One region of the Arthrobacter ginsengisoli genome, then DNA from elsewhere that is predicted to be linked to it. Evidence: riboswitches for the same ligand, from Rfam matches in the RefSeq annotation. Region 1 holds a riboswitch; each other region holds the start of a gene.

Region 1 (4,584 bases):
ATCCCTCGCTGATCGACCAGATCCGGGCGTCGAGCAGGATACTGCCGCTGTCCGGCGCCAGGATCGTGGTGCTCCAGCCGCCCAGCGCCGCGGCCAGGATCAGCGGCCAGCCGCGCTGCCAGAGCAAGCCGACGGTCAGCCCGGCCAGCGGAAGCAGCGCCAGTTCGAAGGTCAGCGCCACCGAGGCGGACACCCAGTCGATGGACAGCGCCAAGACCATCGTGACGAGCATAACGGCGGCAAACTTCGCCAGCGGGTTGGCCCGGGTCAGCACGGCATGGTTGCCGCGCAAGGTCAGTTCCTGCCTCATGATGCCTTGATCTTCCCTTCTTCGCGGCCCGGTTCCAGACCTTCCGGTTCCCGGTGTTCGGGGGCCCGGAGGCTCAGCTCGGTGCCGCCAAGGACCTGGCTGAATTCGGCATCGTGCGTCACGGACACGACGGCGGTGCCGTCGTCGAGCAGTTCGGAGAGGAACGAGGCGAGTTCGGCCCAGGTGTTGGCGTCCTGGCCGAAAGTGGGTTCGTCCAGGACGAGCACGCGGGGATGGGCGGCGAGGACAGTCGCGACCGACAGGCGCCGCTTTTCCCCGCCGGAGAGCGTGTAGGGGTTGGCATCCACCAGCTCCGTCAGCCGAAGCCGCTCCAGCAGTTCGTCCACGCGGTCCCCGCCGCGGCCCAGGTGCCGGGGCCCGAACATCAGTTCGTCGAGCACCCGGCCGGTGACGAACTGGTGCTCGGGTTCCTGGAAGACGGTCCCGATCCTGGCGATCAGCTGTTGCGCCTTCCACTTGTAGGGATCGATTCCGGCGCCGGCGCTGAGGTCCAGGGTGGCGGAAACCCGGCCGGATACCGGTGCGAGCAGGCCGGCGAGGGTCAGCGCGAAAGTGGACTTCCCCGAGCCGTTGGGGCCCGTGATGGTCAGCGCCTCCCCGGCGCGGACCTGGGCGGTGATGGCGGACTGCACGGGCTCCGGCGGGACCGGGCGGAAACCTCCGCGGAGTCCCGCCCGCCGCGGCCGTTCGCGTGACACGGCCAGGTCCTCAGCCGCCAAGAGCAGCTGCCCCGCAGATGCGGCACCGCCGGGGCCGGCGGCCGGGGTGCCGGTCCGGGTGCCCCGGGGCCGGGTCTGCGGCACGTACCCGGGAACCCAGACCCCGGCCGCGGTGAGCATGTCCCGTGCCTGAGCCAAAACCCGGTCCGGCGGCCCATCGATCAGCACGGCCGAGTGCGTGGCCGATCCGGGCTGCAGCACCACAATCCGGTCCACGAGGTCCTTCCAGATGGAGACCCTGTGCTCCACCACCACCAGGGTGGCCCCGGTCTTGGCCAGGCAGCGGCCGACCGCGTCGCGGACTTCCAGGACACCGGCCGGGTCCAGGTTGGCGGTGGGTTCGTCGAGCAGGATCAACCCCGGGCGCATCGCCAGGATGCCGGCGAGCGCCAGCCGCTGCTTTTGGCCCCCGGAGAGCGACGACGTCGGGTGGTCCAGCGGCAGCCTGCCCAGCCCGACGTCCTCCAGCGCTTCGGCCACCCGCATCCAGATGTCAGCCGGGGGCACGGTCAGGTTTTCGGCGCCGAAGGCGACGTCGTCGCCCAGGCGCGAGAGCACCACCTGGGTCTCCGGGTCCTGCTGCATCAGTCCGGCCCGGCCGCGCTGGGCCCGGGGCGGGGCGCCGTCGATCAGCAGGCTGCCCGTCTCGTCCGCGTCCTCGGCGTCCGCCGGTGCACTGCCAGCGGCCCCGGCGGAGCTGTCGCCGAGCACCCCGGCGAGGGCATGAAGCAGCGTGGACTTACCGGCGCCGGAGGGGCCCAGCAGCAGGACCCGCTCCCCGGGCCGGATGTCCAGGTCCAAGCCGCTGACGGCGGGCCTGGGCCTGCCGGCGTGCCGCCAGCCCCAGCCCCGCGCGGTGACCGTGGCTGGGCGCACTCCGTGGTCGGCGGGCATCAGGAGAAAACGGGCTCCGTGGCCGCCTTGCGGGAGGCGAAGGAACTCAGCACCCCGGTCCTGGCCAGGCCCCGGGTGGCGAGCCAGGACAGTCCGCCGGCGATCACGGCGCCCGAGATGGCGGTGAAGATGATGTACGCCAACTTGTCGCCGCCGGCGTACGCGATGTTCCAGCCCCACGGCAGGAACGAATCATTCAGCCCGCAGAACAGTCCTGCACCAGCCCCGGCCAGCAGCGATACAGGCAGGTTGAACTTCTTGTACATGAACGCGGCGAAGACCAGTTCGGCGCCAAGGCCCTGCAGAACGCCGGAAATGAGCACCGTGGTGCCGTACTGCGAGCCCATGATCAGCTCACCGGTAGCTGCCACGGTTTCGCAGAACAGCGCGGCGCCCGGCTTGCGGATGATGAGCATGCCCAGCACCGCCGGAATCATCCAGCCGCCGGCATAGAGCCCGGTCAACGGCGGATAGAACGCGTTGACCGGGGCGGAAATGAGGTTGGCGCCCTGGGACCAGGCCCAGAAGATCACGCCACCGGCCACCGCGATCAACGCGGCCACCACTATGTCCACCACACGCCAGTTGTAGCTGCGTCCGGTGAGCGTCTGCCGTGCAGATGTATCAGTCATGTCGTCCTCCTGAGGAACAGGAGGGGAGAGTGCCCCGGGTCCGCGGCTTCCGCCGCCACTCCGGGCCCTCTGAGAACTCGACTCCCTTGCGCCGGTACTAACCGGATCAGGTTCGAGGGTCTGCGGCTGTCCGCACTCTCAGCGCCCACCTGCGGTTTCCCCGGATTCCTCCGGTGATGCCCGACGGCGGCGCTCCCCTGTCGTATTTAATATCGCCCTTATGGGCGTGGCCCAGTTTACACCTGTCAGGCCGTGATTTCCGGGGCAGCCGTCACAATCCGCGGGCTGCGGAGCCGGTGACCGGAGAACGCACTGCTTGGTAGAGTCGGCTAGGCAATGGGAACACCGGACGCCGCCTCCCGGCGGCCGACTAACGGAAGCCGAAAACCTTGACCGATTCAGCAGCGCCTTCCCCCGGCTACGACCCGGACTCCGCCGACGAGCAGCCGCACGGATCCCTGGCGGCGCTCATCGGCCGCATCCTGGCTGAAATCGACGAGCTGCAGTTCCCGTCTTTCAGCAAGGACGACGCCCTGGACCTCGGCCTCCGCCTGGTCGAACTCGGCAGGCAGCGCTCCCACCCGATTGCCATCGACATCACCAAAGGTGAGCAGGTGCTCTTCCACGCGGCGCTGGCGGGCGCCACCCCGGACAACGAACGCTGGATCAGGGCCAAACAGCGCACGGCCGTGCGCTACGAAGTCCCGTCGCTACTGGTGGGCCTTCGTGCCCGGGCTGCCGGCGGGCGGATCGAGGACAACGCCTGGTTCGACCAGACAGAGTTTGCCGCCCACGGCGGCGCCTTCCCCATCTACGTGCGCGGGACCGGCATGGTAGCCACCGTCACGGTATCGGGGTTGCCGCAAAAAGCCGACCATGAGCTGGTGGTGGAAGCCCTCTCCGAAATCCTCGGCCGCCCCGGGACGCCGGGACGCTAGGCCAGCCTGTCGGGCGCTAGGCTAGGGGCAGCCCTGTTCCTCCCGCAAGGAGTCCGAAGAATGAACATTCTCATCAAACTGCTCGGCACCGGCGTCAGCCTGCTCGCCGGCTATGTCGGCACCAAAGTCGTTGACACGGTCTGGGAGAAATCCACGGGCACCAGGCCGCCCAAGGGCGACGACGACGATGTGCCCACCACGCTGCGCTCGGCCCTGACCTTCGCGCTGATCTCGGCTTCCGTCAATGCCATCATCCAGGTCCTCGCCAACCGCGGCACCCAGCGCGCGATCACGCGTTACGCCAAGTCCCAGGACATCGTCTAGCGTTCACCGCCCGTCGGTGACGCCGTCGTCGTCGTCGGTGAAGCCGCGCGTACCCGCCGCCTGCTGCACCACGGCCTCCAGCTCGTCCGTGCTGAGCAGCTCCGGGTGCAGGTGCTTGGTGCGGTACCCGGCCCGGCCCACCATGTGGGCCGACACGGGCACGGTGAGCAGCTGGAAGATCCAGGCCAGCACCAGAACCGGCCAGACCCACCAGGTGCGCATCTGCAGGCCCAGCGCGACGAGCAGCAGGAACAGCCCTAGCACTTGCGGCTTGGTGGCTGCGTGCATCCGGGTCATCAGGTCCGGAAAGCGGAGCAGTCCCACCGCCGCGGCGAGCGACATCAGGGCGCCGACGACCAGAAAGACCGCCGAGACGGCGTCGATCACGGCATCACCGGAAAATGTCTCAGGATTCACGCGGTTTCTCCCGACGGTCGGCTACGAAGCGGGCCACCGTGACGGAGCCGACGAACCCGATCAGGGATACCGCCACCAGCAGCATGAGGTTGTTCAGGTGCCGGTTGACGGCCATGTCGATGCACAGTGCCGCTCCCACGATCGCCAGCAGCACGTCCGCGGCAAGCACCCGGTCCAGCAGCGACGGGCCCCGGGCGATCCGGATGATCGCTCCCCCGGCAGCCAGGGACAGCACAACCGTCGTCACGGTCAGGACAAGCTGCATCATGACCCCACCTCCTGCTTGAGAGCGGACAGTTCGGCCTTGGTGCCCATGATCCGGATCAGCC
Region 2 (4,584 bases), on a different contig from region 1:
GTGCTGCCGTCCATGGAAGCCGCCTTCGTCGACATCGGACGCGGCCGCAACGCCGTGCTCTACGCCGGTGAAGTCAACTGGGAATCCGTGAACCTCGAGGGCAAGCAGCGCCGGATCGAGAACGCGCTCAAGTCCGGCGACTCCGTCCTGGTCCAGGTCACCAAGGACCCGGTCGGCCACAAGGGCGCCCGCCTCACGAGCCAGATCTCACTGCCCGGCCGCTACCTCGTGTACGTACCCGGCGGTTCCATGACCGGCATCTCCCGCAAGCTGCCCGACGTCGAACGCAACCGCCTCAAGCGGATCCTCAAGGACCGGCTGCCGGAAAACGCCGGCGTCATTGTCCGCACCGCGGCCGAGGGCGCCTCCGAGGAAGAGCTCACGCACGACATCAACCGCCTCCGCGCCCAGTGGGAAGGCATCGAGGGCCAGTCGACCTCCACCAAGATCCTCGCCCCCGAGCTGCTCTACGGCGAACCCGATCTGACCATCAAGGTGGTCCGTGACGTCTTCAACGAGGACTTCTCCAAGCTGATTGTCTCCGGCGAGGAAGCCTGGGACACGATCGAGGCCTACGTCACCTACGTGGCGCCCGACCTCGTGGGCCGGCTGGAGAAGTGGACCAAGGACACGGACATTTTCGCGGCCTGGCGCATCGACGAGCAGATCCACAAGGCCCTGGACCGGAAGGTCTTCCTGCCCTCCGGCGGCTCCCTCGTGATCGACCGTACCGAAGCCATGACCGTGGTGGACGTCAACACCGGCAAGTTCACCGGCAGCGGCGGAAACCTTGAGGAAACCGTCACCAAGAACAACCTCGAAGCCGCCGAGGAGGTCGTCCGGCAGCTCCGGCTCCGCGACATCGGCGGCATCATCGTCATCGACTTCATCGACATGGTGCTCGAATCCAACCGCGACCTTGTGCTGCGCCGCATGGTCGAGTGCCTGGGCCGGGACCGGACCAAGCACCAGGTTGCGGAAGTGACGTCGCTGGGCCTCGTGCAGATGACGCGCAAGCGGATGGGCACCGGGCTGCTGGAAGTCTTCGGCGAACAGTGCGAAACCTGCGCCGGCCGCGGCATCGTCACCCACGACGAGCCGGTGGAGCACCGCCGCGCCAACGTGGTGGCCGCCGAGCACCACATCCCGCGGACCGAGCACCAGCCCGCCGCCCGGGTCGAACGCAAGAGCCGCCGCCGCGGCCGGGGCGGCCAGGGTGCGGAGGAGCAGTCCGTCCCGGCGGCAGTCCACCCCGAGCCCACCGAGGCCGAGCGCCACGCCAAGGCCGAGGCAACCCGCGCCGCGCTGGCGAATATCGCCGCAGCGGCGCACGCCGCGCACCTGCACGACGGCGAGGCAGCCACCGCTGCCGACGCCGCGACCCGCCATGCCGCTGTCGAGGCAGCCGTCGAGCTGGCCGCAACGGAGGAAGCAGCCGGACGCCCCGCCGCCGTGCTGACGTTCGGCGGCGAGCAGGTCGCCCTGCCGTTCGTCGAGCACCCCGACCAGGCGAGCACACCCGCGCTCACCCTGGACCTGCTGACCGAGGCGTTCGCCCACCTGGGTGAAGCCGAGGCCGCCCCGGAACCCGCAGCCCCGGCAGCAGCCCAGGAACCGGCGGCAACGGCGGCCGCCGCCCCGGCCGCCCGGACGGCGGCGGTCGCTCCGGCGCGCACCGGCGGAACCGGCCCGGGACGCGTCCAGGCGCCGGGTTCCCAGACCGAGGCGGACACCGAGGCTGGCACCTCGCGTGCCCGCCGCGGCCGCCGCAACCGGAGTGCCAGCCGCGCCCAGGGTGCAGCCAACGAGACCTCGGTGGAACAGCGGCGGGAAACCCCGCACGCCGCGCCCGTGTCAGTGCACGAGGCCAAGGTCCCGGCGGCACAGCCGGCCGCCAAGCCTGCCGCGAGCGAGCCGATCATCCTCGGCGTCGGCGTTCCGGCCTCGGAGCTCTAACGCGGGAACAGTTCAACCAGGCCGCGGGTGCGGTCCGGACTGCGTAGCAATACGGGCAGTTTCGGGCCGTGCCCGCGGTTGCGTTAAGGGATCGGGCTAGGCTGTTACCTGACACGGGGTGCCGCGCATCGGGCCGGCTGAGATCCAGACCCGTTGAACCTGTCCGGTTAGCACCGGCGAAGGGATGTCTCCCATGACCATCGCCTCATCGTTTCTTCCGCCTGTCCCTGCCGCTTCCGCCTCCCGGATCCCCAGGGTGCTGGCGATTGCCGGCTCCGATCCCTCCGGCGGCGCAGGCATCCAGGCCGACCTCAAGAGCATTGCCGCGCACGGCGGCTACGGCATGGCGGCCATCACCGCCCTGACCGCCCAGAACACCCGCGGCGTCAGTGCCGTGCACGTCCCGCCGGCGTCCTTCCTGACCGCCCAGCTCGACGCCCTCAGCCAGGACATCAGCATCGACGCCGTCAAGATCGGGATGCTGGGGGAGGCCTCAGTGATTGACGCCGTCCGCGGCTGGCTCGAAAAGGCCCGGCCCGGCGTCGTGGTCCTGGATCCCGTGATGGTGTCCACGAGCGGCGACCGGCTGCTGCGGGAGGCCGCAGCCGATGCACTGCACACGCTGTTGCCGTTCGCGGACCTGATCACACCCAACCTCGCCGAGCTCGCGATCCTGCTCAACGAGCCCGTCGCCGGAAACTGGGCCGGGGCGCTGGAACAGGGCAAGCGGCTCGCCGCCCTCACCGGCACCACGGTCCTGGTAAAGGGCGGCCACCTCGACGGCGGCAGCGGCACCGGAAACCCCGGTGACCGCAGCAATGACGGCGGCTGCCCGGATGCGCTGGTCAACACCGTCGGGCTCCTGGCCCAGGACCTCGTGGTGGTGCCGGGGGAGCGGGTGCCCACCCGCAACAGCCACGGCACCGGCTGTTCGCTGTCCTCGGCGATCGCCACGGTGCAGGCCAGACTCATGGGACAAACCGGAGCCGGGGACTGGGAGGCTGCGCTGCGCGAGGTCAAACCCTGGCTGCGGGAGGCCCTCCGCGCCTCGGACCGGCTCGACGTCGGCACCGGCAACGGCCCGGTCCATCATTTCCACCACGTCCAGCAGCACACCCAGGAGCATGGCCAAACCAGCCGCGTCCCCGCCGAGGGCGCCTTCGCCGCCGCGCTCCGGGACGCGGCAACCGCCGACCTCGAAGCGATCCACGGCCTGGACTTCATCAAGGCCCTGGCGGACGGGTCGCTGCCGGAGAAGGAGTTCGCCTACTACCTCGCCCAGGACGCGATGTACTTAAACGGCTATTCCCGGGTCCTGGCCCGCGCCGCCGCCATCGCGCCCACGGAGGCCGAGCAGCTCTTCTGGGCCCGGTCCGCCCAGAACTGCCTCGAAGTCGAGTCGGAGCTGCACCGGACCTGGCTGAGCACCCGGACGGCCGACGGAACGCTGGGGCCGGTCACCAAGTCCTACGTGGACCATCTGCTTGCCGCCTCGGTCTCCGGCAGCTACGGGGTGCTCGTGGCCGCTGTGCTGCCGTGCTTCTGGCTCTATGCCGAGGTGGGGGAGACCCTGCACGGGCAGTTCCTCGCCGCCGGCGCCCCGGACGCGCACCCTTATGCGGTGTGGCTGCGCACCTACGCGGATGCGGAATTCGCCGCCGCCACCCGGCAGGCCGTCGCCTATACCGACGCTGCGGCGCGGGCGGCGTCGGCGGGCGAACGGGACGCCATGACGCTGGCCTTCCGGCAGTCCGCCCGCTACGAGGTCGAATTCTTCGACGCGCCGCGGCTGCACGCCTGACCGCGGGAGCCGGGGGGAGCCTGTACGATAGGTGGGCACGGTTCCGGAAGTCGTTACAGCGGGCTCTGTCCATACAGAGTTGTGACTACCACGTTCTTCACGTCGGAACCAGCCTCATTTGCGGCCGAAGGCAAAATTAGCGTAGTCTAGATCTTCGGTGCTTACGCCAACACTTGGGTTATGACCTTGAGGACGCTCCACTTGATTTCGAGTGCGATTGTCCACGGGATAGCTCATGGGTTCCCCCGGGGAATCCACCGGCGTAGAGGCACAGCGTGAGCCGGACCAGAAACTTTGGACCCAGGTTCCGCACGCAAATCTAGTAATAAACGTCGAGAGAAGTGAGTTCCCCAGTGGTGTACGCGATTGTCCGCGCAGGCGGCCGCCAAGAGAAGGTTTCCGTTGGAGACTTCGTTACCCTGAACCGCGTCCCCGGTGGAGCCGGCAGCACCTTTGAGTTGCCCGCACTGCTCCTGGTGGATGGTGACAAGGTCACGTCTGCAGCTTCGGACCTGGCCAAGGTAAAGGTTACGGCTGAGATCCTTGAGGACCTTCGCGGTCCCAAGATCGTCATCCAGAAGTTCAAGAACAAGACCGGCTACAAGAAGCGCCAGGGTCACCGTCAGGAATTGACCAAGGTCAAGATCACCGGTATCAAGTAACTACTCGTTACTGTTCAGGTTTTCAGCAGATTCCCCAGAATTTTAAGGCAGGCATTTCCAAATGGCACATAAAAAAGGCGCGAGTTCCACTCGCAACGGTCGTGACTCGAACGCCCAGTACCTCGGCGTCAAGCGCTTCGGCGGCCAGGTAGTTTCCGCAGGCGA
Region 3 (4,584 bases), on a different contig from region 1:
CTTCCTCGCCCAGATGCAGCAGATCCGCAACATGGGTTCCATGAAGAAGATGCTCATGATGATGCCCGGAGCGCAGAACATCCGGCAGCAGCTCGAGCAGTTCGACGAGCGTGAAATTGACCGCGTCGAGGCGATTGTGCGTTCCATGACCCCGCATGAACGTGTTGCCCCCAAGATCATCAACGGTTCCCGCCGGGCCAGGATTGCCCGCGGCTCCGGTGTGCATGTTTCCGAGGTCAACGGCCTGCTGGAGCGTTTCGCGCAGGCCCAGAAGATGATGAAGAAGATGGCCGCCGGCGGGGGCATGCCGGGGATGCCGGGGATGCCCGGCATGGGCGGGGGAGGGCCCCGCAAGGGTGCCAAGAGCGCGCCCAAGAAGAAGGCCCGCTCGGGCAACCCGGCCAAGGCCGCACAGGAGCTCAAGGATGCCCAGGCCCGCCGGGCCGAAGGCGCGAAGGCTCTTCCGACCGGTGCCGCGTTCGGCCAGCAGGGCGCGGACTTCGATCCCTCCCAGCTGAACCTGCCCAAGGGCTTCGACAAGTTCCTCGGCGGCGGCAAATAGGCCGCTGCCGGCCGAGATGTCGGCGGCCCGTTCCCGGGCCGGTGTCATAGGGTTAGACCATGTTCAAGCAGCGCGTAGTCTTCGTCCACGGGGCGGGCAGCTTCGGCGCTGCCGCTTGGCCGAAACAGCACGGGATGGCGCTGGATTATGACGCGCTGTTCCTGCGCCGCCACGGCTATGACCCGGTCGCCGAGCCGCTGGAAACGGACTTCGCCGCCGACGCCGCCATCGTCCTGTGCGCCCTGGCCGATGACGGCCGCGGCGAAACCGGCGGGCACGTCGTCGCCCATTCGCAAGGTGCCATCGCCGCGATGATGGCCGCCGTCGACCGGCCGGAACTCGTGCACTCCCTGACCCTCGTGGAACCGGCCTGCCTCTCGCTCACCGCGGATCAGCCGGCGACGGCGGCGCACCGCGCCCTGATGCAGCCGCTCTTCGACGTCCGTCAACAGCTGAGCGATGAGGATTTCCACCGCGAATTCGTCCGCCGGGTCTTCGCTGCCCACACCCCGGCCCAGGCGGCGCTTGGTGCTCCCGGCCCGGAGGACCAGCGGGAGGCGCGCCGCCTGCGCCTGCAGGCTCCGGCCTGGGATGCCCCGCTGCAGATCGTCCCGGGCGTCCCCACGCTGGTCCTGACCGGCGGCTGGGAGCCGCTCTACGAAGAAATCGCGGGCTACCTGCGCGAGACCGGAGCCCTGCACCGCATCGCGCCGGGCGGGCACCGGCCCCACGATTCAGCGGAGGGCAACCGGCTCATCCGGGGGTTCATCGCCGACGTCGGCCGGCAGCAGCACGCCCAGGCCTCCTAGCTGCCTGCGGGTCCCGCCGCGGCAGGGTCCGGCAGGTAGACCTTGCCGCCCGAGGCCAGGAACTCGGTGCTCTTGGCCCGCATCCCCGCCGCACGCGCGGCCAGCGCGGACTCCGGGTCCGCGGACCCGTATTCGTCCCGGATGTCCTGGCTGATCCGCATGGAGCAGAACTTGGGCCCGCACATCGAGCAGAAGTGGGCGGTCTTGGCCGGCTCCGCGGGAAGCGTCTCATCGTGGAAGGCTTCCGCCGTCACCGGGTCCAGGGACAGCCCGAACTGGTCCCGCCAGCGGAACTCAAATCGTGCCTTGGACAGCGCATCGTCGCGTTCATGCGCGCCGGGGTGGCCCTTGGCCAGATCGGCGGCGTGGGCGGCGATCTTGTAGGTGATGACGCCGGTCTTCACATCGTCCTTGTTGGGCAGCCCAAGGTGTTCCTTGGGCGTCACGTAGCAAAGCATGGCGGTGCCGTAGCGGGCGATCTCGGTGGCGCCGATTGCGGAGGTGATGTGGTCATAGCCCGGGGCAATATCGGTCACCAGCGGCCCCAGCGTGTAGAACGGGGCGCCTTTGCAGAGTTCCTGCTGGCGTTCCACGTTTTCCCGGACGAGGTGGAACGGCACATGGCCCGGACCCTCCACCATGACCTGGACATCGAACCCCCAGGCCCGCTGTGTCAGCTCGGCCAGGGTGTCCAGTTCGGCGAACTGCGCCGCGTCGTTGGCGTCTGCGGTGGCACCGGGCCGCAGGCCGTCACCGAGCGAGAACGCGACGTCGTAGCGGGCGAAGATTTCGCAGAGCTCGTCGAAGTGGGTGTAGAGGAAGTTCTCCTGGTGGTGGGCCAGGCACCAGCCGGCCATGATCGCCCCGCCGCGGGACACGATGCCCGTGACCCGGTCGACCGTCAGCGGCACATAGCGCAACAGCACCCCGGCGTGGATGGTCATGTAGTCCACGCCCTGCTCGCACTGCTCAATCACCGTGTCCCGGAAGACTTCCCAGGTGAGGGCGTTGGCCTCGCCGTTGACCTTCTCCAGCGCCTGGTAGATCGGGACCGTGCCGATGGGGACCGGGGAGTTGCGGATGATCCATTCGCGAGTGGTGTGGATGTCGTCCCCGGTGGAGAGGTCCATCACCGTGTCCGCACCCCATTGGGTGGCCCACTGGAGCTTGTCGACCTCCTCCGCGATGGAACTGGTCACGGCCGAGTTGCCGATGTTGGCGTTGATCTTTACCAGGAACGCCTTGCCGATGATCATCGGCTCGGATTCGGGGTGGTTGACGTTGCTGGGGATGATGGCGCGGCCCGCGGCCACTTCGGAGCGGACCAGTTCGACGTCGCAGTTCTCGCGCAGCGCCACGAACCGCATCTCCCGGGTGATGACCCCGTCCCGTGCGTAGCGCATCTGCGTGACCGTCCGGCCGTCGACCGCGCGGCGCGGCACCGGCCGGTCGCCCCTCCACTCGGCCGACGCCGCGCCCCGGCGCACCGCCGACCTGCCGTCATCGAGCAGCTCCCGTTCCCGGCCGGCGTAGGTTTCGGTGTCCGCCCTGGCCTCAATCCAGGGCGCCCGGTACGGATCCAGCCCGCGGACCGGATCGCTGCCCGGGCCGGCCGTGCGGTAGACCCGGAAGGGTGGGTTCCCAACGCCGCCCGGTGAGGGTTCCAGGGCAATCTCGGTCACCGGGACGCGGATGCCATGGTCCGGGTCCGTGGTGAAGGCCAGCGAATGGGACTTCAGCGACTGCGTGGTGGCTGCAGACTCGTTGTGGACTGACTCATTTTGGACAGGGCTGTGCTGTGTTAGTTGCGTATTCACGAAAATACTCACTTCCTTCGCCGGCATTACCCGGACAGGTTCAACGGTCGCAGGCTGCCATAGCCCGATCTCAGCCCCTGCAGGGGCACCCGTGTGGTCGTAGACGAAGCTACCACACGCCGTCCGGAGGGCCGCGGTGTGTGACGGCGCCCGGTCCGGCCGCGGTTTAGGCTGTAAGCCATGACCGGCATCTTCGAGTTCAGTGGCCCCATTCTCACCGGACCCGACCAGGAACGCCGCGGGCTCTGGTCCGTGGACGGACTGCTGACCTTCGACCGTCCGGCCGCCGCGCCGGACCTCGTCCTGGCCGGGTGGGTCATCCCCGGGCTGGTCGACGCGCACTGCCATATCGGGCTCGGCCCCGGAGGTGACGTCACCGAGCAGCTGGCGGAAGAACAGGCCCTGACCGACCGCGACGCCGGAACCCTCCTGGTCCGGGACGCCGGCGCCGTGCACGACACCCGCTGGATCCGGCAACGGGCGGACCTGCCGCGCATCATCCGCTCAGGCCGGCATATCGCCAGGACCCGGCGGTACCTCCGGGGCTTCGCCGTCGAGGTGGAGCCCGGGAACCTGGTGGAGGCCGTGCGTAAGCAGGCACGGGCCGGCGACGGCTGGGTCAAACTTGTGGGGGACTGGATCGACCGTGACGCCGGCGACCTCGCCGCCAGCTTCCCGGCCGGCACGCTCAAAGACGCTGTCCAGGCCGCCCACGACGAAGGCGCCCGGGTCACGGCCCACTGCTTCGCCGAAGACACGCTGGACGACATGCTCGATGCCGGCATCGACTGCATCGAGCACGCAACCGGCCTGCTCCCGCGGCATCTGGAGCGTTTCGTCGAGCAGGGTGTGCCGATTGTGCCTACGCTCATCAACATCGCCACCTTCCCCGCCATCGCCGCGCAGGCGGAGGCGAAGTTCCCCAGGTACGCGTCGCATATGCGCTCACTCTGGGAGCGCCGGGCGGAACGCGTCCTGGCAGCCTTCGACGCCGGCGTCACCATCTACGCCGGAACGGACGCCGGCAGCGTCATCAGGCACGGACGCATCGTCGACGAGCTCCAGTCGCTGCACGCCGCCGGGCTCCCGGCCACGTCCGCCCTCGACGCCGGCACCTGGGCCGCCCGCGCCTGGCTCGGGGCGGACGGCATAACGGAAGGTGCCAGCGCGGACGTCCTGGTCTGCGCCGAAGACCCGCGCAGCAATCTGGCCACCCTGCGGGACCTCCGGCACATCGTGTTGCGCGGAGAACTGGTCCGCCGGGACGATCCGACCCGGTTAGGAATAAATTGAAGCTTCAAGTAATTTAGAGATACATAAAGGTCATCGACGGGCGGTGGCCGACCTTAGTACCGGAGCGATCACATGACTGCAGGAAACAGCACCCAGGATCTTC

The links. Region 1 has a riboswitch for thiamine pyrophosphate ahead of J2X01_RS13955 (ECF transporter S component). Riboswitches for the same ligand answer to the same signal wherever they lie in the genome.
Region 2: linked by a shared signal. The riboswitch ahead of J2X01_RS01905 (bifunctional hydroxymethylpyrimidine kinase/phosphomethylpyrimidine kinase) and the one ahead of J2X01_RS13955 (ECF transporter S component) in region 1 are both predicted to bind thiamine pyrophosphate.
Region 3: linked by a shared signal. The riboswitch ahead of thiC (phosphomethylpyrimidine synthase ThiC) and the one ahead of J2X01_RS13955 (ECF transporter S component) in region 1 are both predicted to bind thiamine pyrophosphate.

What each region holds. Positions count from the first base shown of each region.
Region 1 covers NZ_JAVDVQ010000011.1:125,058-129,641, forward strand. The annotation lists gene J2X01_RS13945 (energy-coupling factor transporter transmembrane component T family protein) at 1-310, opposite strand, end outside; gene J2X01_RS13950 (ABC transporter ATP-binding protein) at 307-1,944, opposite strand; gene J2X01_RS13955 (ECF transporter S component) at 1,944-2,576, opposite strand; TPP riboswitch at 2,642-2,785, opposite strand; gene J2X01_RS13960 (heme-degrading domain-containing protein) at 2,966-3,514, shown strand; gene J2X01_RS13965 (DUF4235 domain-containing protein) at 3,575-3,838, shown strand; gene mnhG (monovalent cation/H(+) antiporter subunit G) at 3,842-4,255, opposite strand; gene J2X01_RS13975 (MrpF/PhaF family protein) at 4,245-4,523, opposite strand; gene J2X01_RS13980 (Na+/H+ antiporter subunit E) at 4,520-4,584, opposite strand, start outside.
Region 2 covers NZ_JAVDVQ010000001.1:407,316-411,899, reverse strand. The annotation lists gene J2X01_RS01910 (Rne/Rng family ribonuclease) at 1-1,956, shown strand, start outside; TPP riboswitch at 2,061-2,158, shown strand; gene J2X01_RS01905 (bifunctional hydroxymethylpyrimidine kinase/phosphomethylpyrimidine kinase) at 2,150-3,757, shown strand; gene rplU (50S ribosomal protein L21) at 4,111-4,419, shown strand; gene rpmA (50S ribosomal protein L27) at 4,481-4,584, shown strand, end outside.
Region 3 covers NZ_JAVDVQ010000016.1:57,676-62,259, forward strand. The annotation lists gene ffh (signal recognition particle protein) at 1-562, shown strand, start outside; gene J2X01_RS16225 (alpha/beta fold hydrolase) at 622-1,371, shown strand; gene thiC (phosphomethylpyrimidine synthase ThiC) at 1,368-3,188, opposite strand; TPP riboswitch at 3,184-3,291, opposite strand; gene J2X01_RS16235 (amidohydrolase family protein) at 3,369-4,481, shown strand; gene J2X01_RS16240 (VOC family protein) at 4,554-4,584, shown strand, end outside.